3 regions of the Trichococcus shcherbakoviae genome follow, and region 1 is predicted to be linked to each of the others. Evidence: predicted binding sites of a transcription regulator. Region 1 holds the regulator's gene; each other region holds the start of a gene.
The links. The regulator LexA, encoded in region 1, represses DNA repair genes until DNA is damaged. The targets are predictions, from matches to a motif close to CNAACANNTGTTNG.

Region 1 (10,831 bases):
TCGATCGTGTCAAAAGCGAAACCAAAAATCGCAGCCTATCACTTCACTACGCTTGTACCCAACTTAGGTATGGTACAGACACGCAGCGGAGAAGAGTTTGTCATGGCCGATTTACCGGGATTGATCGAGGGCGCGTCCCAAGGCGTCGGTCTAGGGATCCAATTTTTGCGCCACATCGAGCGCACGAGAGTCATTCTGCATGTCATCGATATGGGCGGCACAGAAGGCAGAGATCCTTTCGATGACTATGAAAAAATCAACAAAGAATTGGAAAGTTACCAATTGCGTTTACTGGAAAGACCGACCGTGATTGTAGCCAATAAAATGGATGTGGCGGAAGCGGAAGATAATCTTGAAATCTTCAAACAACAAATCGCCGAAAAATTCGGAGATGACGAAGCACCGAGAATCTTCCCGATTTCAGCCTGGTCGACTACCGGCGTAGCCGAATTGTTGGATTACACTGCTGAAGTTCTGAAGGACACGCCTGAGTTCCCATTGTTCGACGAAGAAGAAGTCGAATCATCCGTCCTTTACAAATTCGAAGAAAATCAAGAACAGTTCACTATCGGACGCGATCCAGATTCCACGTGGGTATTGGGCGGCGAAAGACTGGAAAAACTATTCAACATGACCAATTTTGCTCATGACGAAAGCATCATGCGTTTCGCGCGTCAATTGCGTTCCATGGGCGTGGATGAAAAACTGAGGGCTAAGGGAGCGAAAGATGGCGACATGGTCCGCATCATGACCTACCATTTTGAGTTCGTCGATTAAAAAGCAACACCAGTATCAATAAATGGGGGATAATTATCGTGACATCACAGACACGCTCCGTTCCATTGGATGGGATGCGGGCGCTTGCGATTATTGCCATCATTTTCTATCATTTGATGCCTCATGTTTTGCCGGGCGGTTACTTGGCTGTAAACATCTTTTTCGTCCTGACTGGTTTTTTCATCACAGCGTCTGTGATCGAAGAATACGGCCAAAAAGGAAAATTGGCTTACAAGCGCTATTTGGCCAGAAGGTTTCAGAGGTTGTTCCTTCCATTGCTAGGGATGTTGCTGTCGGTGACTGCCTATATCACTTTGTTTCAAAGAGACCTGTTGCTGAATTTGCGGCCATGGCTCCTATCGTCATTGGGAATGGTCAATAACTGGTGGCAAATTTCCGTTGGCGGTTCTTATTTTGAACAATTCTATGTGCAATCACCGTTCATGCATCTCTGGTTCCTGTCTGTCATTAGCCAATTCTATGTCATCTGGCCACTGATTGTGTTGTTGCTGTTGGCATTGTACAAAGATAAACGGATAATCCTCTACACAGCGGTCGGACTTTCTTTGTTTTCTGCCCTTGCGATGGCTATGCTGTATGTACCGGGAGAAGACGCTTCACGCGTCTATTACGGTACGGATACGCGCTTGTTTTCGTTTATGATCGGCAGTGCGCTGTCGGTTGTTTGGCCGTTAGAGAGGCTGAACGAGCCGGTGTCGAAACGAACGAAGCGAAGATTGACGCTTGCAGGCTTTTTCAGCTACGCAGTTCTCGGCGTGATGTTCAGCAGGATGCTGGATAGTCAGACGCTCACCTACAGAGGCGGAATGTACCTTAACAGCGTCATTATCGGAGTCGGGGTAGTCTTAACAGCGCATCCGGCAACGAGCCTTTCAAAAATGATGCGGTTCAAACCGATTCAGTGGCTCGGCAGGCGGAGCTTCCTGCTTTATCTTTGGTACTATCCTGTGATTTCCCTTTATCAGGCAAAAGTAGTCGATACGAGCGTTGATCCCGGACAACATATATTGATCCAGCTGGCAATCATGCTCAGCCTCTCCGAAATAGGTTACCAAATATTCGAAAAGAAGCGTTGGAAGATGACGCCCGTGCAGTTTTGGCGACCAGCCGATACGATTGCCCGAATAAAGGCTTCAGGGTCCGAAGGTTCAACCAGGCATTTTTCAGGAAATCTTGCACCATTCGTCGGGTTCTGCCTGTTGTTGACCGCGCTGACGGGATTTGTCCAAGCACGCTCCGGCGAAAATGCCTCTGTGCAGGAACTGCGCGAGCAAATCGCTGCCAGCCAAAGCAAGATGGAAGCGATGAATCGCGACGATTCCACCCGCAGCAGGGCCATCAATAATATCGAAGGGCTCGAACGAGAGACCGTTTTGTTTGCTCACGGCGCAGATATTACCTTCATAGGCGATTCCGTATTGCTCTCCGTCGCGGATCAGCTGGTTACGATTTTCGGACGGGCAGTTGTCGAAGGTGCAGTCAGCAGACAGCTTTACCAAACCACTGAGGTGATTGCTGACTTGGAAAAACGTGAGCAGTTGCATGACACAGTCGTGGTCTTTCTGGGTTCCAACGGGACTTTCACTCAGACGCAAATGGAAACTTTCATAACGGAAATCGGGACATCCCGAAATCTGTTTTTCCTCACGACGAATGTACCGCGAATCTGGAAGGACAGCGTGAACGAGCAGTTGGCGCTTGCCGAAAGCAACCATTCCAATGTCCATATTTTGGATTGGAATGCCTTCAGCAGCGGACACGACGAGTGGCTTCTGGAGGATCAGGTCCATCCGAATCCGATCGGTGCGCAACAATTAGCCCTTTTTGTGGCAGAGGAAATCTATCAAGAATTAAATGATGAAAATGGGAGCAACTGATTATGAAAATTCAATTTTTAGGCACCGGAGCGGGTGTTCCTTCCACCAGCAGAAATCTTTCCAGCATTGCATTGAAATTGCTGGATGAACGCAATGCCATCTGGCTTTTTGACTGCGGGGAGGGGACACAGCAACGTGTGCTAAAAACAACGATCCGGCCCAGAAAAGTCGAAAAAATCTTCATCACCCATCTGCATGGGGATCATATATTCGGCTTGCCCGGGTTCTTGAGCAGCAGGGCTTTCCAAGGCGGAAATACGCCTTTGAACATCTATGGCCCTGTGGGAATCAAGGAATTTGTGCTGACCAGTCTGCGCATATCCCAGTCCCACCTGCGCTATCCGATCTTCTTTCATGAAATAACTGAAGATGGCGTAGTGTTTGAAGACGAGCAATTCCGCGTGAGTTGCGCAAAACTGAATCACGGCATCGTTTCCTACGGGTACCGTGTCGAAGAGGCCGACTATCCAGGCGAATTGCAGGCCGATAAGCTAAAAGAAATGAATGTTCCCGCGGGACCTCTCTACGGAAAGCTTAAAAATGGGGAGACCGTTGTTTTGCCTGACGGGAGAACCATCAATGGGCTGGATTTTATCGGAAAAACAACTAAAGGACGTGTCGTAACGATTTTGGGCGACACAAGAAGAACCAAAAATACTGTCGTTTTGGCAAAAAATGCCGATGTGCTGGTCCACGAGAGCACCTTCGGGAAGGAAGACCAAGCGATTGCGTCGGATTATTTCCATTCGACCTGCATCGATGCAGCCAACGTGGCCAAAGAAGCAAACGTGAACCAACTTTATTTGACCCACATCAGCGCGCGTTACCTCAACGGCAATGCGCATCAGTTGCAGCGGGATGCCCGCAAAGTCTTTTCTGACACGAAACTCGTCAACGATTATGATGAATTCGAAATAGCGCTGACGAAATGATCGCCGGCAGCTTGCTCACTAGAGAATCCTTTCGGGGATAAGTGCTTCAAGTTGACTACGCAGCAGCAAAAAGATGATAATAAGAGTGGGAAATATCAAAATGAGTGGGGCGATTATAATGAAAAATCAGTGGAGATTAGTAGCGGGCATTATTTTGATCATCATCATTGTGTTGTTTGCCGTTTTCAATGTCGATTCTGTGCCAGTCAATTTTGGTTTCGCTGTTGTGGATGGACCTCTTATCATCGTCATTCTGGTTTCTCTCCTGATGGGATCGCTCATCACCTTGTTGGTTGCGACAGGCAGTGCAACTAAGAAGAACAAAGAATTTAAACAAATGCGCGCTGAAATCGACACAAAAGGGAAAGAAATCCAAAAAGCAGTCGATGCGACGAAAGTCGGGTATGAACAACAACTCGCCGAACTGCGGACGGAATTGACTCAGAAAGACAGCAAAATCAATTCGCTTGAAGAAGAATTGATCAAGAAGTTTACAGGGGCAAACCCGAATCAGCCAAGCAGTATTTGAAGAAAAAAAGTGGCAGATCTAACCTGATCGGCCACTTCCAGTTCAAAAGAAAAGACTAGAACGAGTTCAGCTTCTAGTCTTTTTTGGATTAGTGGGAGCCTCGGTGCGCCTGTATAGTTTATATAGTTAGGAGTCGATAAGTTGTTATCTTCAAAGATGAATTGGAAATTACACAAATCAGAAATTGATGACTCTGTAAGCAAGGAAATCAGTCAAGCTACTGGGTTATCAGAAAAATTCGTCATGCTTTGCATGCAGCGAGGTTTAGAAACAAAAGAACAGATCAAAGCTTTCATTGATGGGGCCGAAATGGAATTCCATGATCCGTATCTGCTGCACGATATGGATAAAGCGGTACATCGCTTGACTGAAGCTATTGAAGCTGGAGAAGAAATCGTCGTCTATGGGGATTATGATGCGGATGGCATCACAAGCACCAGCATTCTTGTGGAGACGATCGAAGTCTTGGGCGGCAATGTCGGCTATTATTTGCCGAACCGCTTCACGGACGGTTATGGCCCAAATGCGACGGCATTCAAGAAATTGATCGAGAACGGAGCGCAGTTGATCCTGACTTGCGATAACGGGGTTTCCGGCCACGAGCCGATAGCGATGGCAAAAAAAATGGGCGTGGATGTCATTATTTCCGACCATCACGAATTGCCCGATGACTTGCCTGATGCATATGCCATCATCCACCCGAAACATCCTGCCGGATCCTATCCTTTCCCGGATCTTTCTGGAGCTGGCGTAGCCTTGAAAATTGCGGCGGCTCTTCTGGGCGAAATGCCTTACGAATCGCTTGATCTAGCCGCTATCGGTACCGTTGCGGATCTGGTCAGTTTGACAGGCGAAAACCGTTGGATCGTAAAACATGGACTGCAAGTCATGAAACAAACGCAGCGGCTCGGGTTGGCTGCATTGATGGAAGCCGCGGGAATAGACGCGGCTAATTTGGACGAGGAAAGCATCGGTTTCATCATCGGTCCGCGATTGAATGCTGTCGGTCGGTTGGAAGATGCGGGCCCGGGAGCTGAACTGATGCTGTCTTTCGACGAAGTAAAAATAGCTGAACTGGTTGCTTACATACAGGAAAAGAATGTCGAGAGACAGGGGATTGTCCAATCCATCCATGAAGAAGCCAGCGCCGAACTGGCAAAGAATGAAAGCATGCCGGATGTTGTCGTGTTGGGGAGCAAGAATTGGCACGAGGGCGTTCTTGGGATCGTGGCAAGCAAGTTGGTCGAAGAATTCGGACGCCCGGCAATCTTATTCCGCATCAACGAAAAAACCGGCATCGCGAAAGGGTCGGCACGCAGCACGGAAGCGTTGGATATCTACAGTGCGTTGACCGATTCAAAGGACCTTCTCGCGAAGTTCGGAGGGCATAAAATGGCAGCAGGCATGAGCCTTCCCGCTGCCGATTTGTCCGCCTTCACTGAAAAGATAAACAGCTACGCGGCTGATTATCACGATGCGATCGTGTTGGGCGAATCCATTTACATAGATGCCATACTGCCGCTTGCCGATGTCACGCTGCCGTTTTTGAAGGAATTGGAATTGCTTAAACCTTATGGGACCGATAATCCAAAGCCTATATTCGGCTTCCAAAATGTACCTTTGACGGACATCAGACAGATTGGTGCCGACAACAAGCATCTGAAGTTCAAACTCAAGGACAAAAACCTCTTTCTGGACGTGATCGGCTTCAACAAGGGGAGCATCAGCAACCACTTGAACGAAGCGGATGTCGTTTCCCTCATCGGGGAGCTTTCGATCAACGTTTGGCGGGATAGCGCGAAACCGCAACTGCAGCTGAAGGACATCAAAAACAAACATGTCCAGTTTTTCGACAAAAGGAGTTCCGTCATCCACGATTCGGTATTGGCTGTGGAAGATGCCTTGTATCTGTTTTCGACTTCCGGCATCATGAAACAATTTTATGAGCGCATCCCGAACAGTTCGAACGCCGCGTTGCTCACTGACAATACAGCGGACGCCTTGCAGGATGTCAGCGCCAGCAACCTGGTGCTTTTCGAGTGTCCTTTGAAGATGAATTTGCTGGCTGATCTTTTGAAGAGCAATAAGTTCGAAAATGTGTATGTCGTCTCTCATGAATCGAACAGCGTTTATGCTGATGGAATCCCTCCGAAAGACCAGTTTGCAAAGTTTTACCAATATATCCGTTCACATAAGGATATCGATGTGAGAAATCGGTTAGATGCCTTGGCAGAATACTTAAAAATCAAAAAAAATCTTGCCATTTTTATGATTCAAGTGTTTTTGGAGGCGGGATTTGTTACAATAGACAATGGTTTCATCAATGAGGTCAAAAACCCTGTCAAAAGGGCTTTGAACGACACTCAAGTATACAAAGATCGCCTGCAGAAAATGGAAGCTGAGAAGGTATTCATCTACAGCCCGTTTTCGCAGTTGACGAAATGGTTGAATGAACAGATGATGGTACAATAATTAGGAGGAACACAAAATGGATTTGAAACAATATATTGCTGATGTCAAAGATTTCCCGGAACAAGGCATCATTTTCCGCGATATTTCACCCTTGATGGCGAACGGAGAAGCTTACCGCTATTCAATCAAAGAGATCGTGAAATATGCCCAAGATTTGAATGTCGATAAAGTAGTCGGACCTGAAGCGCGTGGTTTCATGGTCGGTTGCCCAGTCGCTGTGGAATTAGGCTGCGGATTCGCAATGGCCCGCAAAAAAGGCAAATTGCCGCGCGAAACGGTGGAAGTTTCCTACGGACTAGAATACGGAAAAGCAACGCTGCAATTGCATCAAGATGCCATCCTTCCTGGAGATAAAGTGCTGGTTTGCGATGACTTGTTGGCAACTGGCGGCACTACAGCCGCAACCATCGAATTGGTGGAAAAATTAGGCGGAGAAGTCGTCGGTTTGGCATTCCTGATCGAGTTGTTGGATTTAAAGGGCCGTGACCTGATCCAAGGGTATGACATCTTCACGCTGATGGAATACTAAGAACAACAAACAATCCGAAAATGAATAGACGCGCAAAAAGGCTGCCAGTAGTTGGCAGCCTTTTTGCAACAATCGGGGACTATCCGTTAAATAATGTGGTTCCGGTACAGACCGACTACTTTCCCCAGAATGATGACGGAATCCAGGATGATCGGATCCATGCTCGCATTTTCTGGTTGCAGACGATAGTAGTTGTTTTCTTTGTAGAATCGTTTGCAGGTCGCTTCATCATCGTCCGTCATGGCTATGACGATATCGCCGTTTTCAGCCGTGGCTTGTTTTCTGATGATGACTGAGTCGCCATCGAATATGCCTGCGTCGATCATGCTTTCTCCGCGGATCTTCAGCATAAACAAACTTCCGGAAGCGGATTTCAGATCCGGCGGAACCGGGAAATAATCGGTTGCTTCTTCGACAGCCAAGATGGGAGCTCCAGCTGTGACGGTACCCAACAACGGCATTTTATCCGACATGATCCCGAGTTTGTCCAGACCTGCTTGGGTCAGTTCGATCGCACGTGGTTTTGTAGGGTCGCGTTGGATGAAGCCATTTTTTTCAAGCCGCGACAGGTGGCCATGCACTGTGGATGTTGAGGACAGTTTTACTGCATTCCCAATTTCCCTAACGGTCGGCGGATAGCCTTTTTCTTGGACTTCTTCATAAATGTATTGAAGCACTTCAATTTGGCGTGAATCTTTATTTTTAACCATGAGATCATCATCTCCGTAATCCTAATTTTATAAGTTTAGGATACCATTAATCATCCAAAAAATCAAACAGATGTTCGCATATTCTTGGGGATTACGCAAGAATATGCTCAAAATTCTCCCGAAACCGGCAACAGCTGAAGCGTTTTCGAAAAATCGCTAAATTTATGCGTGATTGCTATTTCTTTTTCTCATAATCTTTAGTACAATTAACGAATGAATGCTTTGGAAAGGGGGATGAATACGTGTCAACAACAGCATGGGTAATGATGGTCATTTTAGGAATAGTAATAGGCGCGGTTGGCGGATTTTTCCTTGCAAGACGTTATATGGTAAAATATTTTGAAGAAAATCCACCGATCAATGAAGAAATGTTGCGCTCTATGATGATGCAGATGGGTCAAAAACCATCCGAAAGAAAAGTAAAACAGATCATGGCTTCTATGAAAGCACAATCAACAAAGAAAAAGAAATAGACTAATGAAATAATATACAAAATGTGGATCTCTACGGTTCCACATTTTTATTTTGTCCGGATACAGGTAAGAAGGGAGTAATATACGTGAGTATTTTCAAAAAATTGAGTTGGTTTTTCCGTCAAGAATGGAAATCTTATTTTGTGGGCGTCTTTTTCCTGATCATTGTGGCTATTCTTCAGGTCGTTTCGCCGCGCGTTGTCGGAATAATCATCGATGAAATTGCCTCAGGGACCTTAACGATGGCTTCTTTGTGGAAGTGGTCGGCAATCATATTGATTGCGGGCATCCTGCAGTACCTTTTCCGTTATATTTGGCGGATGAAGATATGGGGCACTTCGGCAGAGTTGGAAAAGATACTTCGTTCACGATTGTTCAAGCATTTCACCGAAATGGACGCTGTCTTTTTCCAGAAATACAGGACCGGCGATCTGATGGCGCATGCGACGAATGACTTGAATGCGATCAGGATGGTCGCAGGCGCAGGCATCCTGACATTGGCGGATTCGATTTCTTCAGGCGGGATCACGCTTTTCACAATGTTCTTCTTGATCGATTGGCGTTTGACGCTCATCGCCATGATTCCGCTGCCGGCTTTGACGCTGGTGTCGAGGATTCTCGGACAGAAGATGCACAAGCGTTTCCGCAAGGCCCAAGCTGCTTTCTCTAATCTGAATGACAAAACGCAGGAGAGTGTATCCGGCGTGAAGGTCATCAAGACATTCGGCGAAGAAGAAGAGGATATCCATGATTTCGAGGCTATGACGAAGGATGTCGTCGCGAAAAATAAAGCTGTCTACTTGGTCGATGCCTTGTTTGATCCGGCGATCCAACTTATTTTGGGGCTTTCTTTTGCATTGACGATCATCTTTGGTGGCCGTTTTGTCGTGGAGGGCAGCATCAGTATCGGTCAGCTGGTTTCGTTCATCAGTTATATCGGAATGATGGCATGGCCGATGTTGGCAGTGGGCAGATTATTCAATGTGCTGGAACGAGGCAGTGCCAGTTACAGCAGGATCGATGATCTTCTGAAGGAAAAATCAACGATCCAGGAGCAGAAGGATGCTATCCGGACGCCGGTTACAGGCGATTTGGATTTCCAGGTAGCCTCGTTCGGTTACCCGAACAGCGGAGAAATCAGCCTCAAGGATGTCAACTTTCATTTGGAGCGGGGACAAACGTTAGGGATCGTCGGCAGAACCGGATCGGGCAAAAGTACGATTTTCCGTCTGCTGTTGCGTGAGTATGACCAATATGCCGGCAGCATCAACTACAACGGGATCGATATCCGTGATTATTCATTGGATGCATTGCTGAGCGGAATCGGTTACGTTCCCCAAGACAACTTCCTGTTCTCTTCTGACGTCAGGGAAAACATCCGTTTCGCTGATCCATCCATCAGCCAGCAAAAGGTAGAGGAGGCAGCGCTCTTGACTGCCATCCATCAAGATATCCTCGGTTTTCCAGATGGCTATGATACGTTGGTCGGTGAAAGGGGCGTTTCCTTATCCGGTGGACAAAAACAGCGGATAGCGATCGCGCGGGCTTTGGTGACTGAACCGGAACTGCTCATCCTGGATGATTCCTTATCCGCGGTGGACGCGAAGACAGAGGAAGCGATCCTGACGGGGCTTAAGGAAAAGCGAGCCGAGCAGACAACAATCATTGCCGCCCATCGAATCAGCAGCGTGATGCATGCGAATGAGATCATCGTCCTTGATGAAGGGCGCATTGTCGAACGCGGGACGCATTATGAGTTGATGGAACAGGACGGTTGGTACCGCAGGATGTACGAAAAACAACAACTCGAAACCAAATTGGAAGGGGCGGATGAAGCATGAGTGGATCAGTATGGTCTAAGACAATTCCAGTGAAGGAACAACTCCGGGTAATCAAACGCATCTTCCGATTTGCCCATCCTTTCCGCTATAAATTTTTGTTCGCTTTACTTTTCAGTATCGCGTTGTCGTTGGTCAATGTTGTTGCACCGCGCATCATCCAAATTTATATGGATGATTATCTGGCTGTCGGCAATGTCACGACCAACATCAGTGTGCTATTTGCGTTGGTTTATGTAGGAGTCGTCCTGCTGAAGATGTTGGTCACGTATCTGCAGCGTTATATTTTCAGCATGGCGTCTGAACAAACCGTTGAGAATATCCGCAATGCCGTTTTCCGTAAGATCAATCAATTGGGGATGCGCTACTATGACACGACGCCGGCCGGATCGATCGTTTCGCGCGTCACAAATGACACAGAAACCATCAAGGAATTCTGGAATGTATTTTTGGCCTTGGCAGAGGGGATCTTCAGCATCATCACAGTGTTCATCGCTATGTGGACATTGAATAAGCAGATTTCCCTTTTGTTCATCGTTTTTGTCCCGATCATGGCCGGTCTGATTTGGTATTATCAAAAGTACAGCACGCGCGTTTACCGCACGATGCGCGAAAGGCTGAGCCAACTGAACACGAAATTGAATGAATCGATTTCCGGTATGGCAATCATCCA
Region 2 (10,831 bases), 420 kb from region 1:
TACTATTTGGAAGACTACCATAATGACTCCTACGCCGTCCATCTTTTGGATACAATGGACATTCCGTATGAACAAGTTCCCCTCGATCCGGATTATTTTTCTCAATTACTGAAACGAAAAGAACAACCAGATGATGACTCTGCTGCTTGTTGCGGTCATCATGACGACTGACCATTAAAGGTTATCTGCTTTTGCCTGCCTTGCTCGTCTTCCCGTTGACCATTCTTGGTTTTGACGGAACCAACGTTTTCGCATGGGTACTGCTGTTTGCCATTTTTGCGCGCCTTTTCTTTATGCAATCTAAGCTTCTGAACTTCATTGCTGCTGCGGTAGTGACCGCAAGCCTTTTGAGCTTGCTGGTCCACCAGTGGTCAAGTGCATCTGCGTTCTCTGCTCAGGAAGCGGAAGGAATCAGAACAGCTGCGCTGCAGTTGGATCCGAACGACATGCGGATCAACGGCAATCTGTTGACAGGGGAAGCCCTGCTGCAATCGGAAGGCAAGGAAGAAACCGTTTATTTCTACTACACGATCGGAACGGAAGAAGAAAAGTTCAACTGGGAACAACAGCGATTTCCCCAACGGGTCGTGGCCACAGTCCAGTTGGAGAAGCCGGAAGCTGAGAGGAATCTGCATCAATTTGATTTTGAAGATTATCTGAATGCGAAAAGCGTCCATTGGGTCGTTACTGTCGAAGCGATACAGTCCCTAAGTGAGGATCGTTCTTTCTGGTCCTGGCCAAGCAGCATCAGGAGATCCATCATTTTGATGCTGGAAAAATTGCCTGCTGTCCAGACGACCGACTATATTCAAACCATGTTATTCAATCAGTCGCATACTATTGCGGGTGATACCTTGGATGCCTATCGCGGGATCGGTTTATTGCATCTTTTTTCGATTTCCGGCATGCATATCCAGTTGCTGCTGTCTCAGATGCGCTATATCCTTTTGCGGATGAAAGTCAGCCATGAGACTACAAATAAGCTGCTGGTCGTTTTTTTGATCGCTTATGGTGTGTTGACCGGGTGGGGAATCGGTGTCTTCCGAGCTATCTGCACGCATTTTATCCTTTTGATGGGAAAAATCACCGGCCATCGGATTGAAGCGAAAGATGCCTTCGCGCTTACGGTGATGGTTGCTGTTTTTTATAATCCGCTGCTGATTTATTCGGCAAGTTTTCAATTGAGCTATCTTTTGGCGGGAGTATTGTATTTCGTTGCTCCGGTGAGTGCGGAATGGAAACTGAATGGGCTGTTGAAGGATATCTGTTTGACGGCGCTGATGACGATGGTTTCTTTTCCTGTTGTCGCCTATCATTTTTTTGAGGTTTCCTGGCTTGGAATCTTTGTGAATGTGATCTTTTCCTTCTTCTTTTCCTGGCTGCTTTTTCCGCTGTTTTGGTTGTTGTTCTTCGCGGTGCTTTTTTTTCCGGAAGCCCCGTTTCTGGGGGTGCTTTGCGCCGTTTCCGACAACTTGCTCACCCTGTTGGAAACCTTCGCTGGAGCAGCTGCGGATTTGGATTTTGCGTCACTCGTCACAGGGAGACCGCCTGCCTTTTATTTTGCGCTGGTCTGGATCGCCTTGGTGTTGCTCTTGCTGAGCGTTGAAAAGGCACAAAGGGATATCCGTGTGCTCTGTTTCCTGATGGCTGCTGTCGGACTGTTTTCCTTCGCCCACCAGCTGACGGCTTCCGGAAAAGTCGTCATGCTTGATGTGGGGCAGGGGGATGCCATTCTGATCATAACGCCCTTTCATCGTAGTGCCGTGCTGATTGACACGGGAGGCGTGATCACTTTTGAAAGGGAAGCTTGGCAAGTCCGGGAAACAGCGACCACCGCCGGCGAAAAGCTTGTGTCGATAATAAAAGCGGAAGGCGTGAAAAAATTGGACAGGGTCTTTCTGACACATGCCGATCAGGATCATGTCGGTTCGTTGCGGGAACTAGCCGAAGGGTTGCCGATCGATGCGGTTTATTTCCCTAAAGGAGCGGAGGGGAATGCGGCTTTCGCCGCAGTGCTCCTTGAACTGCAAAGCCAGCATCAAGTGGGTCTCTTCCCTTTATTGGGCAAGGTCGATCTAGAGATTGATGCCGATTTTGTTTTTCACATCCTGGCACCTTTAGCGCCGGGTGAAGGCGGAAATGAGGATTCATTGGTCATCCAAACCAGCATAGGCGGTTTGGATTGGTTGTTCACAGGCGATCTCGGAGAAGAAGGTGAAGAGGTGCTGATGCGGACTTATCCTGATCTGAAGACCGATGTCCTGAAAATAGGTCATCACGGCAGCGCAACATCCAGTTCGGAAGGTTTCTTGGATCATGTCCAACCTGAATTGGCCTTGATATCGGCTGGAAAACAGAACCGGTATGGACATCCGGATGCGCAAATACTGGAACGTCTGGAATTGCGGAATATCCCTATATTTCGTACGGATCGACAGGGCGCTATCCACTTTTTGTATGGGTCAGAAGAAACAGAATGGCGAACCATTTTGGAGAACAAAAAATAAAAATGATGAATGGTGGTCCAAACGTGAATTATACAACGGAGATGTCCAAAATAAAAAAAGGTCAGCTTCAGGCGGTCTATTTATTTTTGGGCAAAGAAGATTTTTTTATAGAAGAAGCGAAGCAGCTGTTGCTGCGTACGGTGGTTGACGAAGCCGACAAGGATTTGAATGTCGGCATATTCAATATGGATGGGACGTTGGTGGATCGGGCTCTTGAAGATGCGGAGTCGCTGCCTTTTTTTGGGGAAAGACGTTTGGTCATCATCGAAAACCCGCTGTTTTTGACGGCCGAAAAACCCAAAAATGGGCTGGAGCATGATCTTGGTTGGCTGGAGAGTTATCTCGAGAACCCTTCGCCCTCAACAATTCTGGCTATTTTTGCGCCTTACGAAAAATTGGACAGCAGAAAAAAAATATCGAAACTCTTGGCTAAGAAGGCCGTCACTGTGGATGTTTCTCCTTTAGCGGAAAAAGAAGCCCGCAAATTTTTGGGGGATATGATAAAAAATGAAGGCTATCAGATGGACCGCGACGTACTCGAGTTATTTTACGAGCGGATCGAAAATCAGCTGTCCCGGGGAATGAGAGAGTTGCCTAAGCTGTTTCTCGCCGGATCTGAAGACAAGAAACTCACAAAACAGATGGTGATCGACTTGATCCCGCGAAATCTGGAACAAAATATTTTTGAATTGGTGACGCAGGTTCTGAACAAGAACACGTATCTGGCCATCCAGATTTACCGGGATCTGTTGCTCCAAAAAGAGGAACCGATCAAAATCAACGCCATCCTTTTAGGGCAATTCCGGCTCTTGCTGCAAGTGAAGCTACTCTCAAAAAATGGGTATCAACAAACCGACATCACCAAAGTATTGAAGATCCATCCTTATCGTGTCAAACTTGCTTTCCAACAAGTGAGGAACCTTTCCGAAAAGGTCTTGGCGGATGCTTTTCAGGGATTGGTCGAGACGGAATACAACATGAAGACAGGGCAGGGGCTGAAGGACATACAATTTGAGCTGTTTCTGATCCGCTACGCAAACGCAATGCCCAAACAGTGAAACGATCAGAAAAGCGGAACGGGTTCGCTCAGGCCTGAAAGAAATTTAGGAAATCGTGCCATGCAACGTTCCCTACGGTCACCTTGTACTGGGACTCTAAGGGATGAATCCCTAAGACTCCCATGCAACTGAGCATCGTAGAGCGCAATAGGTACGATTTATCTAATTTCCGAAGGGCTTACCCGTGAAGCTGGACATCATTTTGGATGCGTGAAATAAGTTGCAAATCAGTTTAACACCTGCGGTGATACGCTTCTTAGTTTGATAAGTTATACAAATTACTTTACATACGAAAAAGGCCGAAGACAGACCAGTTGAACTGGTCTGTCTTCGGCCTTACGTTTTGAAGTCTCTTAAATCAAAAAATTATTTTGCTAATTTTTTAGTTAAACGAGAAATGTCGCGAGACGCTTTGTTTTGATGAATTAAGTTTTTAGAAGCTGCTGAATCGATAGATTTAACTGCTGCCTTTAATAATTCTTCGCTATTTTCAGCGCCTTCTGCTACTGCAGCTTCAAATTTCTTGATAGCTGAACGCATAGCACTCTTTTGAGCGTTGTTTTTTAGGTTAGCTTTTTCGCTAGTGCGAACACGTTTGATTGCTGAATCGATATTTGGCATTGGGTTCACCCCTCTTTCCTTATTTCTATAACTATTAGGCTGTTTTGCCAACATGCCATATTATACATAATTTTCGAGGGTTGTGCAATAAAAAATGAAAGAGATTCCCTTTTTAATCACTGCTGCCCGGAATTCCGGGATGCTTTATTTGAAATTGTTGGGTCAAAATCGTGTAAGGCCATGCCAAAAGCTCCAAAGTGTACGAAAGTATGTTTGGGTGGTAAAATAGTTTTAAAAGTAAGTGAAGAGGTGAATCATCCAGATGAAAGATCAATTTGAATTAGTTTCTCCATACCAGCCAAGTGGTGATCAGCCGGAAGCCATCAAAGAGCTCGTCGACGGCTTGAATCTGGGAAGACGGGCGCAGACCTTGTTGGGCGCGACCGGGACCGGCAAGACTTTCACGGTAGCAAACGTCATCCAGCAAGTAAACAAGCCGACGCTTGTCATTGCACACAACAAAACGTTGGCTGGGCAATTGTATGGCGAATTGAAGGAATTTTTCCCGAACAATGCCGTCGAATATTTTGTGAGTTACTATGACTATTATCAACCCGAAGCGTATGTTCCCTCCAGTGACACTTATATAGAGAAAGAATCCAGCGTAAATGATGAAATCGACAAACTGCGTCATTCCGCAACCAGTTCCTTGCTGGAAAGGCGTGACGTTATTGTTGTGGCTTCCGTATCCTGCATCTATGGTCTGGTGAATCCCTTGGACTATAAAGAGCATACCTTATCTTTGCGGCAAGGGATGGAGATGGAGCGGAATGAACTGCTGCGCAGGTTGGTGGAAATGCAGTTTGAACGCAATGATATCGATTTTAGGCGCGGTTCTTTCCGTGTGCGCGGGGATGTGGTCGAAATTTTTCTGGCATCCCGCGACAACGAGGCGATCCGTGTCGAATTTTTTGGGGATGAAATCGATCGGATCAGGGAAGTCGATGTGTTGACCGGAGAAATCAAGAACGACGTCGAACATTTCCCCATTTTTCCGGCCACTCACTTCGTGGCTAATGAAGAAAAGACTTTGCATGCAGTCGATATGATCCGGGCAGAATTGAAGGATCGCCTCAAAGTGCTGCGTGAAGAAAACAAACTGCTGGAAGCCCAACGCTTGGAACAGCGCACCAACTACGACATGGAAATGTTGATGGAAATGGGATACTGCAACGGAATCGAAAACTATTCCAGGCACATGGATGGACGCGCTCCTGGAGAGCCACCATACACGCTGCTTGATTTTTTCCCGGATGATTATTTGACAGTCATCGACGAGTCGCACATCACGATGTCGCAAATACGCGGCATGTACAACGGAGACCGTTCACGGAAAGAACAGCTGGTGGCATACGGCTTCCGTCTGCCGAGCACCTTGGATAATCGCCCGTTGATGTTGAAGGAATTCGAGGAACGGGTCAACCAGATCCTTTATATTTCAGCGACACCGGGACCATACGAATATGAACAAAGCCCTTATGTTTCCCAACAGATCATCCGTCCGACCGGCTTGTTGGATCCGATTGTGGAAGTGCGTCCGATCAAAGGCCAGATCGATGATCTGATCAGTGAAATCAATTTGCGCGTCGAACGCAATGAACGGGTATTCATCACTACGCTGACGAAGAAGATGTCGGAAGATTTGACCGATTATCTGAAGGAAGTTGGCATCAAAGTCAATTATCTGCACAGTGAAATCAAAACGATGGAGCGCGCGGAAATCATCCGCAAGCTCAGATTGGGAGAATTTGATGTATTGATCGGCATCAATCTTTTGCGGGAGGGGTTGGATGTTCCCGAGGTTTCCCTTGTTGCCATCTTGGATGCCGACAAAGAAGGCTTCCTGAGGAGCGAACGCTCGCTTGTCCAGACGATCGGCCGGGCTGCCCGCAATGAGAACGGGAAAGTCATCATGTATGCAGACCGCATAACAGATTCCATGGAGCGGGCCATAAATGAAACGAACAGGCGACGTGCGACGCAGGAAGCCTACAACATTAAGCATGGCATCACGCCGAAAACGATCATCAAAGAAGTCCGTGACCGCATCAGCATCTCGCACACGCCAGAAGATGCAGAAGGGGATGTCAGCATTTTGAGCGTCTATAAGGCGATGACGATGGAACAACGCCGCGAAGCGCTCGATCAACTGGATAGGGAAATGAGGGAAGCCGCCAAAGCCCTCAATTTTGAAAAAGCGGCAGAAATCCGTGACATGGTATTGGAGCTGAAAGCCGAATACAAAGGTTTATAAAAAAGTGATTTTCACTTGCAATCGGTAAGGAATTACGTTAAACTGTTCCATGTATTATATATACGACCTTCAACTTGGTTAAACGAATCACCAACGTTTTACTCAGTTAAAGGTAACTTTATGAAAGAGGTGAAAAAAATGGCAATTTCAAAAGAACTTAAAAATGAAATCATCAAAGAATACGCTATTCACGAAGGAGATACTGGATCCCCTGAAGTGCAAATCGCAGTTCTTACATATGAAATCAACCACTTGAACGAGCACGCACGCGTTCATAAAAAAGACCACCATTCTTACCGTGGCTTAATGAAAAAAGTTGGACACCGTCGTAATTTGTTGGCTTACTTGCGTAACAAAGACGTTCCCCGCTACCGTGAACTAATCCAAAAATTAGGCTTACGTCGTTAATTTCGTGGCTAAGATATATGAAGCGAGATTCCACTGTGAATCTCGCTTATTTTTTGGGATTTTTCGGACAATGAGTGCAAAAATGCTGAGCAATCAGCTATAATGGAATGAGGCTCCCGCTCTACAGACCGCTACTATACAAATGTGAGCTTATAGTCATCAGTAGGTTGACATTTGTTTAGTAGTTGGTAGATGGGAAGCATCGCAAAAGGAGAATGATAACATGTCAGAAAAAAAAGTGTTCCAAATGGACTGGGCAGGTCGTTTGCTGCAAGTCGAAATCGGCCAATTGGCTAAGCAAGCCAATGGTGCGGTATTGGTGAGATACGGAGATACCGTTGTGCTGACGGCTGCTGTAGGTTCAAGAGAACCAAAAGATACCGATTTCTTCCCATTGACTGTGAACTATGAAGAAAAAATGTATTCAGTCGGTAAAATACCTGGAGGATTCATCAAGCGTGAAGGCCGCCCAAGTGAAAATGCAACGTTGACGGCGCGTTTGATCGACCGTCCGATCCGCCCGATGTTCCCTGAAGGATTCCGTAACGAAGTACAGATCACAAACGTTGTCATGTCAGTTGAACAGGATTGCGCGCCTGAAATGGCTGCTATGTTCGGTTCCTCGTTGGCATTGGCGATTTCCGACATTCCGTTCTACGGACCGATCGCTGGAGTCAATGTAGGCCGCGTGGATGGCGAATATGTATTGAATCCTACCGCTCCACAGAATGAAGCATCCGATATCGAATTGACCGTTGCTGGTTCAAGAATTGCCATCAACATGGTTGAGAGCAGTGCTGCAATGGTTAATGAAGAAGATATGCTTGGAGCATTGATGTTCGGCCACAAAGCGATCCAAGAATTATGCGATTTCCAAGATAAAATTGTAGCTGAAGTCGGCAAGGAAAAAATGACAGTCAAACTTTTATCTTTGAATCCTGAACTTGTAGCCGAAGTTACCGCTGCTTATGGCGAAAAAATGACGGCAGCGATCATGACAGAAGAGAAATTGGCTCGTGAAGCCGCTATTGAAGATGTGAAAGCTGAAGCAATCGTGTTCTTCAACGAAAAGTATCTGGATGACGCCAACTTTGCAAAAATCTCCAAAGAAGTCCGCCAAATCGTGGAAGACATGGAAAAAGACGAAGTGCGCCGTTTGATCACAGTCGATAAAATCCGTCCTGATGGCCGTAAAATCGACGAGATTCGTTCGTTGGCTTCAGAAGTCGGTTTATTGCCGCGCGTGCACGGTTCCGGCTTGTTCACGCGTGGACAGACGCAAGCGTTGTCCACTTGTACATTGGCTCCGCTGGGCGAACATCAGATCATCGATGGCCTGGGTCTGGTAGACAGCAAACGATTCATCCACCATTACAATTTCCCGCAATTCTCGGTCGGCAGCACCGGAAGAGCAGGAAGCCCTGGACGCCGCGAAATCGGCCATGGTGCTTTGGGTGAACGCGCATTGAAACAAGTCATCCCGACTGAAGCCGAGTTCCCATACACAATCCGTTTGGTTTCGGAAGTATTGGAATCCAATGGGTCCTCTTCACAAGCAAGCATCTGCGCCAGCACGTTGGCAATGATGGATGCCGGTGTACCGATCAAAGCGCCAGTAGCGGGTATCGCGATGGGCTTAGTGATGGAAGGCGAAAACTACACAGTCTTGACTGACATCCAAGGACTTGAAGACCACCTGGGCGACATGGACTTCAAAGTTGCCGGAACAAGCGAAGGCATCACTGCCTTGCAGATGGACATCAAAATCCAAGGAATCACAGAACAAATCCTGACTGAAGCCTTGATGCAAGCGAAAAAAGCGCGGATGGAAATCCTTGCTGAGCTGACAAGCACAATTGCAGCGCCTCGCGAAGAGTTGTCTCAATATGCTCCGAAGATCGAAATGATGCAAATCAAACCTGATAAGATCAAAGTCGTCATCGGTAAGGGCGGAGATACGATCAACAGCATCATCGAAGAAACCGGCGTGAAGATCGACATCGACCAAGACGGTAACGTGAGCATCGCTTCAGCTGATACTGCGATGATTGCCCGCGCTAAACAAATCATCGAAGAGTTGACGCATGAAGTGAAGGTCGGCGAAATCTACGAGGGCACTGTAAAACGCATCGAAAAATTCGGCGCATTCGTCGGAATCACAAAAGGCAAAGACGGCATGGTCCATATTTCCGAATTGGCCAACGAACGTGTCAAAGAAGTCGAAGACGTCCTAGCCATCGGCGACAAAGTCAAAGTCAAGGTCATCGAAGTCGATAGACAAGGCAGAATCAATCTTTCCCGTAAAGCACTATTGACTAAGGAAGAAAAATAATCTGCTTATAACAGAATAATACTTTCCGCAAAGAACAGGCATAACCTTCACAAAAAGGCGATGCCTGTTCTTTTTGCTGACAGTATTTAAGGTCAGTGCCCGTAAGAAAGCTTGTCAAAATTATTCTAAGAATCCTGACAAATAGAGTAATATTGATTAATAATAGATTTTAATATTAAATCAATGAATTTTTTCCATAAAAGCGTTATTATAGTGTAAAGAGAAACAAATTTTTACGGCTACATTTTCTGGATATATTCTCTGATTATATCGTCCGTGTTAATGTAAGCGCTTTAAATGTTCTTGTGACCTCATCATTCCCTTGTGTGCAATCTCCAGTAAAGTCAAATAATGGCTCCAATTTCGCCTCCAAGACTCTTTTATATTAAAATTGTGGCTATCGCGAAGCTTCCATGTAAGCTTTTATTACAAATAATGGTATTATCAGAGAACAAAATAAAACAGTAAAGGATGAGTGCAATGGCGTCAGAATCTATTTTCTCACAAGGTCAAATGCCGACGCTCAAGGAAGTGTTGGCCTCAAGGGAACAACGTGCCTTTTTTGAAGAAGAAATCAGCAAGACGAACGCAAACCAGACGTTGATTTCCCTTAAATGCAATATTCCTGGACCCGTCAAGTATAATGCCATCGTAAGGCAGATTTCTGAAATCGGCATCCAAGAAGTCAAAAATGCGATCCAAACAAATAAATGGAAAGTCACCTATGAAAAATTGATGGATTTGGATACAGGCCCGGAATACTTTGTTGTCGTCGATACCTATCCGACCACCGTGAAGCAAGCAGCCATCATGATAGAAGACGGCAGTTTGCTCGGCCAGCTATTCACGATCAGCGTGTTTTATCTGGAAGAAGGCAAAATGATCGAGGTGCAGCGAATGGAAATAGGCTATGAACCGAGAACGTGCATGATTTGTGGGGACGAAGCATTCGAATGCGAAAACGCGAATGTGCACAGCAGGGAAGAAATCCAGAAAAAAATCGAATCGATTCTGCAGGAAGATGGAAGAGTCCATTTGGATTAAGAAACCTAGTTGATTTATTGCATCCAGAAAATCCGCGAAATCATCGGAAACAACAAAATAGTCAACATTCAGCATTCCAAACAGAGAGCCCAGGCGGGGTTTCTGCGTGGAATGTTTTTTTTGATAATTAAAAAATAGATTAAAAAATTCTAATAAAGTATGGTAAAATGCTTAAGTGAAGGATATCCAAATCCTAAAAAATAGATAGTACAGAAAATGAATGAGTGAGGGATCAATGATGAAAGAGTATAATGTTGCCATTGTAGGTGCTACGGGTGCTGTTGGAGAAAAAATGCTGGGCTTGTTGGAGAAGGCTTCTTTTCCGATAAAAAGTTTGAAGCTGTTGGCTTCTAAACGGTCTGTAGGCAAAGTGAAGACTTTCCGAGGACAGGAACTGCAGATTGAAGAAACGACTGATGACTCATTTGAAGGCATCGATATTGCCTTATTCAGCGCTGGGGGCGGCATCACGAAACAATTCTCCCCTGCAGCGATCAAAGCTGGAGCCATCGTCATCGACAATACGAGTGCTTTTCGTATGGATCCGGAAACGCCATTGGTTGTTCCTGAAGTGAATCCGGAAGACTTGCGCAAACACAAAGGGCTG
Region 3 (10,831 bases), 1.3 Mb from region 1:
GGCTTATGTTGGTTGGTCTGGGTTGTGCGCCTATTTATCCGTGCATCATCCATTCCACACCTGATTTATTCGGTGCGGATCGATCTCAAGCGATCATTGGTGTGCAGATGGCAGCGGCTTATGTGGGGATTTTGGTGATGCCGCCCGTATTCGGTTTGATTGCTGACCATATCACTGTTTCGCTATTCCCCATTTATCTCGGCGTTATCTTATTTGTTATGATCATGATGCACGAGGCCTTACTTAAGAAAAAACAAGCAAGCGAAGTTTTGCTTAACGTGATTGAAGAACCATAATAAGGGACGAGGTTGTGGAAGATGGATGAGTTGAAGGAAGAGTATATGCGGGAAGCCATCAAGGAGGCGGAAAAAGCTGCGGCCATAGGGGAAGTGCCGATCGGAGCGGTGATCGTCTGGAAGGGTGAAATCATCGGGCGCGGGCACAATGAACGCGAAGTGACGAATGATGCGACGACGCATGCGGAAATGACTGCGATCCGGCAGGCCAATGCGTTCAAACAAAATTGGCGGCTTGAGGAAGCGGAGCTCTATGTGACGCTGGAGCCATGCCCGATGTGCTGTGGTGCCATCCTGTTGTCACGAATCAAGAAAGTCTATTACGGCGCATCCGACCTGAAAGGCGGGACGGCGGGCACTTTGATGAACCTGCTTCAGGATGAACGCTTCAACCATCAGAGCGAGGTGGAACGCGGTGTACTGGAGGAAGAATGCCGGACGCTGCTGCAGGATTTTTTCCGGGCGCTGCGCAAAGAACGCAAGGAAAACAGCCGCAAGCATCTCCGCGAACATATGCAGGAAGAAAATAAAGGCTAGCTTTTTCTTTTTGGCTATGGTATGATAAGAAATGCCGAAAGGCCTTATGGCAATGGCGATCTTATGAATTGAGTCAGATCCGGAAGGAAGCAGCTATAAGTAGGTATCGCCATGTGCTGTAAGTTATTATAACTTATACAAAGAAGCAGGAAAAACCGTCCAACGGTTCTCCTGCTTCTTTTTTGAATCGAATCATTTCGAAATTTCATTCAATATTCACCGCTGATAATGGAAGGGGAAAAAGACTTTGGAAGAGAAAATAGTGGATAACAAAGAAGTTGAACTCAAATATGTATCCGGCAAAGGTGCTTGGACCTATCATATTGAAGTTCCGGACACAAAACAAATCAATGGACCGTGGGGAAGCATCAAAGTCAAGGGAACCATCGACGGCTATGACTTTGGGGTGATGAACCTGATGCCGCTGCGGGATAAAAATGCAATCATGTCCGTCAATGCCAAAATCCGTAATTCAATCGGCAAGGGTGGCGGGGATGCGGTAGTGGTGACAATGTGGCTGTTGGATGCTGAGGAGCATATGTAGTAGGCTATCAGTTCCTGTTGCGGTAATTTTTGATCAGGCTTCGTATTGCTGGAAAGGCTATTGCGGCAATGACTATGGAAATCACGATATCGTGCGTCAACAAGGTAATGCCCAGCATGATTAAAGAAGCTGCGAAAAGGGTATAGACATTCACTTTTTCTGCATCCATTTGTTTCCTCCTGCATCCAGATTTTGAATAGGAAATAGATTTTATTGTTTAGTTCAATTTTATCATAGCATGCAAAAAGGTCCAGGATACTTAAAACACGTATCCTGGGCCTTTTCGTTATCCCGTAGTTTTTAATTCTCGCTTACGATGATCAAAATATTCCCTTCCTCCAATTCGGAGAAGTAGCCCTGCATTTTGCGCTCCTGCTCTTCTTCCTGTTCCGGTGACAACTGCGGATAAGGATGCTGAGGGGAGGGCTCGTAAAGGGCCTCCTCATCGAAGGACGGGTAGAGCGGGGCGAGATCCTTCCAGCCGGAATTCTCATCGTGTCCTGTTTCGCTGATGACTTCAATACCTGTTTTTTTAGCCAACCGCTCTTTTTTATCCGGTGAGTTGGTCACCAACAGGAGATCGGTTTCATTGTGTCCTTTCTCGAGCAAGCCTTTGACGGCTGTTTCCACAGCTTCGACGGTTGCGTACGAACCTGCCACAAATTTTGACATATCACATCAGTCCTTTCATTTTTCATGGTTTACAGAGCTGCTTGATGAGTCGAGCAGAAAACTGTTATTCGTCTGCTTCCTTCGTAATGATGACGATGCTGCCGCTTTCAATGGCAGCGATGCGGTCCGCAATAAAATCCATGCCTTTGGGGAAAGTCCCGGTCTTTTTTTGGAAATATTCGTATTGCTTTAGGTTGAACAGATTGTTGACCTTTTCCAGCAACGAATGGCTGGAGAAAATCGCACTGTCCGCACCGCGAAGGTCCCAATTCTCCAAGATGGCTTCTTGGCTTGCATTGTTCGTCACCAAGGTGATCTGCTCTTTCGTATAGCCTTTTTTATGCAGTTCCTCTACAGCCCTTTTACACTCTTCAATGGAATGGACGCTGGTCTGGATGGTATAAGTCATGATAATGTCCTCCTTCTCAAGAGAAAAGAAAGCGTTCTCTTTTGATTTGAGTATAAGCCTTTGCATCAAAAAAGACAACAATCGCACTGTCAATGCTGTTCGCGTGCCGCTTCCCTTTTGGATCAGTATTGATTTTGTTTGAACACCGCCACTTTTGACCATTTATCCTGGTATAGAATATGCACATTGCGGATGCGGTCGAGCGGAACCCATGCTTCGCCGATCAGGATTTCATCCTCTCCGCAATAGCCTTTAAAAAAGCCTTCAATGGACTCTGTTTGGCGCCCGAAGCGATCCTTTTGGTTCAGTTGGATCGATACCCGGCGATTTTTTTTCAAGGCTACCGCCAAGGTTTCATCGATTTCGGTAGGGCTCAGTTGAGGGAGGATCGGGATGTCCTTCATGGCCTCCGCTTTTCCTGCAGAGATGGACTTTACAAGTTCATCCATCGCGTAGGCCGTTACCCACTTGATCATGCCGCGGTCATGGTAGTCGTTGTAGTCCTCAAAAACCTTATCCGTCCTTTTTCTTGGTTCTTTCAGCATTTTCCTCACCTTCCTCCAATCCGGACATGCCGCCCGCGTGTCCGCCCACCAACGAGCTGCGCGCGATCGCACGGCCGCCTTCCAATAGGCTGACTGCCCGCACCAGTGAGCGGAATCCGTATTTTTTGCGGATCGAATCGACGATCAGATCCTTCTTTTGCTCGTTTACTTGTTCATCAGGCTCCTGAAACAGGTCCAGCTGCAGAAAATCCGTGTAGATCAGATTTCCGGCACCTACGCCGACGTTCCGGATCGACTGGTCTTTGTAATGCTGGTCAAAAATCATCAGGATATGGGCCACTAGTTCACTCGAGGCGTTGGTGGGCGGGATTTTCAGCTGCTGATGGAATCCGGTCCTGCCCAGCTGATCGATGTAGTTGATGCTGTAGCCGATGCTCAGACTCACAAGCTGGGTCTTGGCTCCGGATTTTCGCAGGCGCGTCGCCACCTGGTCGGCCATTTCAATCAGGACGATCTCGATTTCGGAGCGCACCACATAATCCTTGTTGAGCACCTGTGAATTGCCGATGGATTTTGAGCTGACTTTGACTTTTTCCCCCAGAAAGCTGCGGTCGATCCCCCAACTGTGAGCATACAGCTGCGCGCCGATGACGCCGAGCTTGCTCTTCAAATAATAGTAATTGGTGTGCGCCAAGTCATGGATCGAGGAGATGCCCAACTGGTTGAGCCGCAGCTGGGTCCGTTTGCCGATGCCCCAAAAATCGGTCATGTCCGGGATCTTCCAGACGGTATCGGGGATATCCGGATAACGCCATTCAGCGATCATATCCGGCTGATGCTTGGCCGCGTTATCGAGCGCCAACTTAGCCAGCAGCGGGTTATCGCCGATGCCGATTGTTGTGTAGATGCCGGTCGTCTGCAATACGTCAGCCTGGATGAGTTTGGCCATTTCGTAAGCCGAGTTTTTCCCGAAAAGTTTCTGGGCACCGGTGATATCGACAAAACTCTCGTCGATCGAATAGACGTGATGGTTGGCTTCGTCCGCGTACTTCTTGTAGATAGTGTTGATTTCGGTATTTTTCTGCATGTACAACCGCATCTGCGGCGCCGCAATCACCAGTCCCGGCGGATAGGGGAAGGGCAAGTCCCTGGCCCGGCTGATGTTCGAGATCCCGTAAGCCTTCTTGGCGGCCGGGGAGGAAGCCAAGATCAATCCGCTGCCGCGCTCTTTCGGGTCGGCTGAGGGATAGCTCATGACAACCAACTTTGTTTCGAGCGGATGCAGCCCGCGCCGCACGCATTCCACGCTCGCATAGAAGGATTTGCAGTCGATGCAAAGGATATCGCGACTGGGTTCCTTCGCATAATCAAAAATCAATTCCGTTTCATACATAAAAATCGTCTCCAATCTCTATGTCCCTATTATACGAACGTGTGTTTGGTTTTGTAAAGCGAACAGTGAAAAATATTTTTGGGAAATGATAAAAGAAATATGAAAAAACAGGGAAGCTCCCCAAAAAGGAAGTTTCCCTGTTATATATGTTAAAAATGCTGAACCATGATCTGCACAATCCAACTCATGCATATAAGTGCAAAAACGCTTATACCACAAAACATACTGATCCGGTTATTTTGTTTGATTGCCCCCCATGTCATAGCCGCGCTACTTAATATCAGAAGTAGATGGACTTTATTTGAGAAAGGCAATGGTTGGCGAGGTATTACCACGAAATATAGAAGGAAGAGAAGGAATGCTGCCGTATACATAAACAAGTAGATTTTTTTCATGGCCTCTCCTTTATCTACTGAATCAGAGCGTTTGAGCATAAAGCATAAACAAATTCAACACATACGAAACATAAGCAAGACTGAACAGTGACATAAAAATACTATCAATTATCTTTGCTGAAAGTGTCTTACTGGAGTCTACCCTGTGATCGTCAAGATTACTATTTAAAACGAGAGCGGGGATGAGGAGGTACAGGATACTATCAAAGTTAAATTCTTTGGGCAGGAAGGAAAAATCATCCGAAAAAAAACTGAGGATGATAGAACTAAGAAAAAGAATGATAAAGAAAACCTTTAATGAGAAATTTGTATTTTTCATTTGTACCCTCCGTCAGTCTTGTAAGTGTTATGGGGAAATCATCTAAAATATTCCGATGATTAAATAAAGAGCAAGAAGCAAAATTACCGCATAATCGAGTATTTTTTGTAAATAATTTCCTGAGTTGTTTTTGAATGTCCGTATCAAAAAGAATAAAATTATTGTAGCAACCCAAATGTATCCACCTCTGGATGTATAAGAAGGATATGATTGGGATGAAAGAAAATATTGCACGAAGCCTAACGTCATGAAGAGAATAAACATCAGCTTTGAGAAATTTACGAATTTAATTTGCATGAATGGATCACCTTTCTATCTAAAATCAGACTTCGTATTTTTGCAAACCATCGTCTCTGAGCGCTAGAAATATTCTTTATTTTGATATTGAGAATGCCTGTCATAGTTATCCTCACTTTACTTTTCTTTTTTAGACGAGGTTGCTATAGAAACGACTTTAAGGAAAACAATCAGCAGGAAACCACCCAGGAAAAAGGCTGTATAAAACTTAGTTTCGCCATACTCAAAAATGAGTTGGGAAGAAAATAATGCAGCTACAATGCAGTAAATGAATATGACAAGAAGGTACTTATTCTTTTTGAGATAGTCTATGGCACCATGACTCCGTTGTTTTCGGGGGAATTGCATAATCTGATTTCCTCTCAAAAAAAATTTAAATAAGGCGTTACATTTCAAAAATACCAAGTGGCAATTGAGTTGATTACTGATTTATTCATCGCTATCGAATGAATGCAGCAATGTCACAAGGCCTTCGCTTATTCCCCAAACTGCGATTAAAGAAAAAATGCACTTCATGATGTAAATGGACAGATAGAAACCCTCAGAATAGTTCTCTTCGCCCATTGTATGAATCATTAGGATCGGCAACAAACCAATCACAATACTTTTTACTGTGGTAATGATAAAAATTGCAATTCTCACGGGATGTCCTCCTATTACCAAATAAGGAACAAGCGAAATTTTTTATTGTTTCCGCTTTCCTTACTAATCTATTTTATGTTTTTCATCTTCTGCAACGTAGTCAGATTTTTCTTTTGGTTTAAGATTATTTCGTTCACGTCTAACTCTTAACAACGCAAGCAACGTTAAAAATGATGCAGTATAGAATCCAGAACCAATGAAATCCCCATTAATAATATATTCTGCAGCAATTCCTATCAGACTTGCTATAGACAAACTTATTAGGACATTGAGATACGGATGGTTCTGACAAAATTGCTTATAAGAATTCATGATGTTTAAACCTCTATCTCTCTATTTTTAAGAAGTTATTAGCACAACGTCTATAAAATTAATCTTCACTAGAAATTTCTTCCTCTTTATCACTTCCTTCTCTCCTTTCAACAAAGTATCGAGGGACATATCATAAAATTTGCTGAGTAAAATGATGGTGCTGAGGTCAGGGATATTTTTCCCGTTTTCCCAATTGGAAACAGCTTGTCTGCTGACGAATAAATGATCGGCTATTTGTTGTTGGGTGAATTTACCATCAATCCGCAGCTGCTTCAATTTTTCATTCAAATTATTCATATCACAATGTGCTCCTCGTATTCAGTGTAGTAGAAAAAAAGAAATAGTATAGCAAGCGGTCCTTGCATCCATGGAAAAACAAGATATTTGTTACAATAGTATCACAAAAAATATATAAATAATAATATGTTTATATGATGAGCTTGCTTCTGGTCCATGAGTCCATTTTTCCGGACTAAACCGTCAGCTATGCAAAAAAGAGCAAAAGTCTGTCATTTTATCATAGACTTTTCGCTCTTTTTCGCCGTTTGAGTCATAGGGCTCTCAACAGAATTTTTCCTTTAATAATAGCTAATCAGAATACTGATAAGTCTTAGTCTATCTATTCCTTCAAATGCCTGTACAGTATTTTCATCCAGAAAATCAGAAGGGAGCTCAAAAGTCAGGAAGTAAAAAATAGAATAGTAGAGTGAATCAGTGCCAGTCCTAGTATGATGGCTGCGGCAAAAGAAAGGAGAGTCCATCCCCGATTTTTACCTTTCTTACTTTCTTCAATACCGATTGTGATTACTAGCAAACCCGCACAGAACATACTGAGATTCTGGTAGGCAAAATTCTTAGTGAGTAAACTATAAGCGCCTAAAAGGAAAACTGTAATGGAGAGGATAGCTTTTATAATCTTTATATTCTTCATAGGACCTCTTACTTTCTTTTTCTAGTTATTATACGAAAAATGTACTTTCCGTATAATAACGTGATTTATAGATATTTTTTATCTATGTCTTTACTTTAGGCTAAATGGGAGGAATTTAAAAGCACCCAGCGGCTTACCGAAAGATCGTCGTAAAGCCCCTTGCTTTAGCTATGGGGATATAAGACGTGCACTCAGTTGTGTTATGTGGGAATTCGCTGTATAATCAATGTATGGGAAATAAAAAATATAAATCAAATCATAACATCACTTATTCTTGTACCTACCATGTTGTCTGGTGTCCAAAATATCGGCGAAAGGTCCTTGTCGGACCAGTAGCGGCACGCTTAAAGGAGCTCATTGTAGAAACGTGCACCGGTCTATCCGTCGAAATTCAGGAAATGGAGATCATGCCAGACCACGTTCACCTCCTATTGGATATAGATCCACAATTCGGGGTTCACAAAGCAGTCAAACGCATCAAGGGAGTTTCTTCCCGCGTGCTGAGACAGGAGTTTAAGGAACTGACGACGAAGCTACCCACTCTTTGGTCGAATAGCTATTTCGTTTCCACAGTGGGTGGGGCACCGCTTGAAATGATCAAGCAATACATCCAAAGCCAAAAGACCTCACAACGCCAGTAAATGCAAAGCAATCATCAAGAAAGGAGGAACACGTATGGCTAAAAGCAAAACAGCTTCATTCGTCGTAGAGCTGGGACTTGTTACACATCAAAATGAACAAGTAGTGCTGGATAAGCGTTTCAAAATTGCTGAAAAATTGTATAACAAGGTCTTGTACCATGCGCAGACGCAGCTAACAGAGTTGTATAAGAACCATCGATACCAAGATGTGCTGGCAGAACGCCGCTTGTCCATCAAAGCAAACGACAAGAATCGTGTGACGGCATGCAACAAGGAATTGCAAACGATCCAAAAGACCTTCGGTATGACGGAATACGCTTTGCATGCTTACATCGGGCGGATGCGCGAGGCGTACAAGAAGCATATCGACAGCTTCACCGCACAAAAAATCGCTTCTGCGGTCTGGACAAGTGTGTCCTCCCTTCTGTATGGCAAAGGCAAAAAGGTACGTTTCAAAAAGTTCGGCCAGCTGGAATCATTGGAGGGCAAGTCGAACGCTACAGGCATGCGCTTCAAAGGCGACCGTTTGGAGTGGAACGGGCTGATTCTGCCCGTCACTATGCGTGCCAACGATTTATTCGTTCAGGAATCCCTTTCCTTGCACCGGGTGAAATACTGCCGCATCGTACGCAAGGCGTTCAAGGGCGGCGATCAATACTTCCTGCAACTAGTGTTGGAAGGCATTCCACCAGTGAAACGCAACAATAATACGGGGATGCCCCGCCGACAACCCGCTCCGAATGCGGAAGTGGGCATCGACATCGGCACCTCTACGGTGGCGGTGGCAGGTGATGACGGCGTCATCTTGAAGGAATTATTTCCAGAAGGAGCGTCCTATGACCACGCGATTCATCTGTTGCAACGAAAACTGGACCGGAGTCGCCGCGCAACCAACCCCGCCAACTTTACTGTCGACGGTACCGTCAAGCAGGGTGTCAAGTTGACTTGGGTACGGAGCAAGAACTACATGAAAATAAGGTTTCGCTTGAAGGACCTCTACCGTCGTCGGGCGGTGGCATTAAAAGAAGCTCACAACAAAACCGCCAATGCCATCCTGGCACTGGGTAATCAGGTTTATGTGGAAGCTATGGATTTCCGTGCATTGATGAAGCGGGCTAAAGAAACGACCGTCAACAAGAACGGGCGGTTCAACCGCAAGAAACGCTATGGCAAGTCCATCGGCTATCATGCGCCGGCCATGTTGATCGCCATCGTGAAGCAAAAAGCACCCCAAGAAGGGGGTGCGCTTTACGAGGTGGATACCTTTAAATTTCGTGCCAGCCAGTATAACCACGTAAACGATACGTATATCAAAAAGACACGTGATGAACGTACGACCTTTGTTGCCGGGCAGCTTGTCCAACGGGATCTGTACAGTGCGTTCCTCCTGAAAAACAGCCAACCGACACGCAACGAGACTGACCGCACAAAATGTAGCGCGACGTTTGATACCTTCATGGCGCACCACGACACCTGCATCCAGACGCTCTGCCAATCAACCGGACGCCAGTCCTGCAATTTCGGACTGCGAGATTTTCAATTAGCTTAACAAATGGATAGAGCAACCAAAAGGTTCAGCTGTGAGCCTTCAACGCGAATGGTGCCATCGGGCGCCTTGTTGAGAAAGTCTAAGGGCTTTTGGGAATAGAACGGAAATAGAAAAACGACATCTCCACTTTTTTGGAAATATCGCCAGTACAGTCCGTGACGTCCCAACAGCCCTTGGAACCCCCTGGATTTATCCATGGGGAGCAGTCAGATCTTCGCACTTTTTAGGTGCATGCGCCAATAGTAACTGCTGGCTGCTAATTTGTGCCTAATCGATTTCTGGTAAAAAGGGGCAATATACCTTATCATGAAGGAAATGGGTTTAAAGGAGCGTATGGAATGTTACTAGGAGAAAAATTGAAGGAAACGCGGCAGAACAAGGGGCTTTCCCAAAGTACAGTAGCTGAACATCTGAATATTAGCCGCCAGTCCATATCCAAATGGGAAAATAATAGCAGCTACCCTGATTTGGATAATCTGGTCCGCTTAAGTGAGTATTATGAAATCTCGATAGATGACCTCTTGAAGGAAAATCAAGGATTAAAAACAAAGATAGCCGAGAATAATTTTAAAATTAAGGATTCCCAACAGAAGCTCGACCATATCCGGTCTGGTTACGAACGGGACGAAGGATTGGCTTTATTAATTATTTCTCTCATTGGCTGTTTAGTCACACCTTTAGGAATCCTGATTGCGCCGATTGTGCTAAAAAGAAACAAAGCAACAAACACTTTCCATAGAGGAGTGATCATGGCTTCTGTAGTTTGCTTTTTAGTTAGTCTTTGGGGAGGTTATGCTCTGCTCAGCACCATTTTTCATTGGGGAGCACCTCCCACAGTAGAATATATGGGTTAGCTAATATGTAACGCTTAAGAAACCACTCCTGATTGTGGCTCGCAAATAATGATTGTAATTCAATATGCCCATTTTCCAACCTAAGTAATAAGTAGCTTGCTTCCCATAAGCCAGTTTTATTTCCCGAAATTCTATAACTTCCGTTGATCATACAGCAGCAATAACCCGAGTACAAGAAATGTAATTTTTTTCATATCCTGACACTCCTGTTCTTAATAGGCACCATCGATTTTTTTTTTGCAAATACAGTTATTGCAAAGAATAAAGTAGAGTAGTTATTGAAGTAAATCGGAAAACTAGACAATTTCACCTGAATTATTCATAGATTTTCACAAAACGTCTGGAAACGTTAGTCTTCCAACATATTTTGTCTTTCCAGTTCACACCCAAAAGGTGTGAAAAAAGAACCCCTATCTGTTATGGTTAATGTACCACCAACAACCATAGAAAGGGGTTCTCTCAATGGCAACTTTACATGAAAACACTCTAAAATTCAATGCAAAAATGACGGTTACAAATACTGGAGGTAATCTG

Region 2: a site for LexA is predicted at 4,389-4,402, ahead of uvrB (excinuclease ABC subunit UvrB). Genes of this name have one in related genera too.
Region 3: a site for LexA is predicted at 4,392-4,405, ahead of ACKPBX_RS07225 (Y-family DNA polymerase). Genes of this name have one in related genera too.

What each region holds. Positions count from the first base shown of each region.
Region 1 covers NZ_OY762653.1:244,898-255,728, reverse strand. The annotation lists gene obgE (GTPase ObgE) at 1-777, shown strand, start outside; gene ACKPBX_RS01065 (acyltransferase family protein) at 816-2,675, shown strand; gene rnz (ribonuclease Z) at 2,678-3,607, shown strand; gene ACKPBX_RS01055 (lipopolysaccharide assembly protein LapA domain-containing protein) at 3,726-4,136, shown strand; gene recJ (single-stranded-DNA-specific exonuclease RecJ) at 4,278-6,608, shown strand; gene ACKPBX_RS01045 (adenine phosphoribosyltransferase) at 6,625-7,137, shown strand; gene lexA (transcriptional repressor LexA) at 7,224-7,847, opposite strand; gene ACKPBX_RS01035 (YneF family protein) at 8,090-8,320, shown strand; gene ACKPBX_RS01030 (ABC transporter ATP-binding protein) at 8,407-10,161, shown strand; gene ACKPBX_RS01025 (ABC transporter ATP-binding protein) at 10,158-10,831, shown strand, end outside.
Region 2 covers NZ_OY762653.1:2,754,858-2,765,688, forward strand. The annotation lists gene ACKPBX_RS13050 (ComE operon protein 2) at 1-171, shown strand, start outside; gene ACKPBX_RS13055 (DNA internalization-related competence protein ComEC/Rec2) at 192-2,507, shown strand; gene holA (DNA polymerase III subunit delta) at 2,531-3,565, shown strand; gene rpsT (30S ribosomal protein S20) at 3,932-4,186, opposite strand; gene uvrB (excinuclease ABC subunit UvrB) at 4,449-6,440, shown strand; gene rpsO (30S ribosomal protein S15) at 6,579-6,848, shown strand; gene pnp (polyribonucleotide nucleotidyltransferase) at 7,072-9,180, shown strand; gene citX (citrate lyase holo-[acyl-carrier protein] synthase) at 9,661-10,224, shown strand; gene ACKPBX_RS13090 (aspartate-semialdehyde dehydrogenase) at 10,460-10,831, shown strand, end outside.
Region 3 covers NZ_OY762653.1:1,498,923-1,509,753, reverse strand. The annotation lists gene ACKPBX_RS07265 (MFS transporter) at 1-296, shown strand, start outside; gene tadA (tRNA adenosine(34) deaminase TadA) at 318-833, shown strand; RNA gene ffs (signal recognition particle sRNA small type) at 875-961, shown strand; gene ACKPBX_RS07250 (DUF1905 domain-containing protein) at 1,081-1,377, shown strand; gene ACKPBX_RS07245 (hypothetical protein) at 1,385-1,546, opposite strand; gene ACKPBX_RS07240 (general stress protein) at 1,678-2,049, opposite strand; gene ACKPBX_RS07235 (general stress protein) at 2,114-2,458, opposite strand; gene ACKPBX_RS07230 (hypothetical protein) at 2,581-3,003, opposite strand; gene ACKPBX_RS07225 (Y-family DNA polymerase) at 2,972-4,357, opposite strand; gene ACKPBX_RS07220 (hypothetical protein) at 5,798-6,010, opposite strand; gene ACKPBX_RS07215 (hypothetical protein) at 6,074-6,322, opposite strand; gene ACKPBX_RS07210 (helix-turn-helix domain-containing protein) at 6,350-6,619, opposite strand; gene ACKPBX_RS07205 (hypothetical protein) at 7,002-7,253, opposite strand; gene tnpA (IS200/IS605 family transposase) at 7,484-7,894, shown strand; gene ACKPBX_RS07195 (transposase) at 7,929-9,443, shown strand; gene ACKPBX_RS07190 (helix-turn-helix domain-containing protein) at 9,782-10,297, shown strand; gene ACKPBX_RS07185 (IS1380 family transposase) at 10,760-10,831, shown strand, end outside.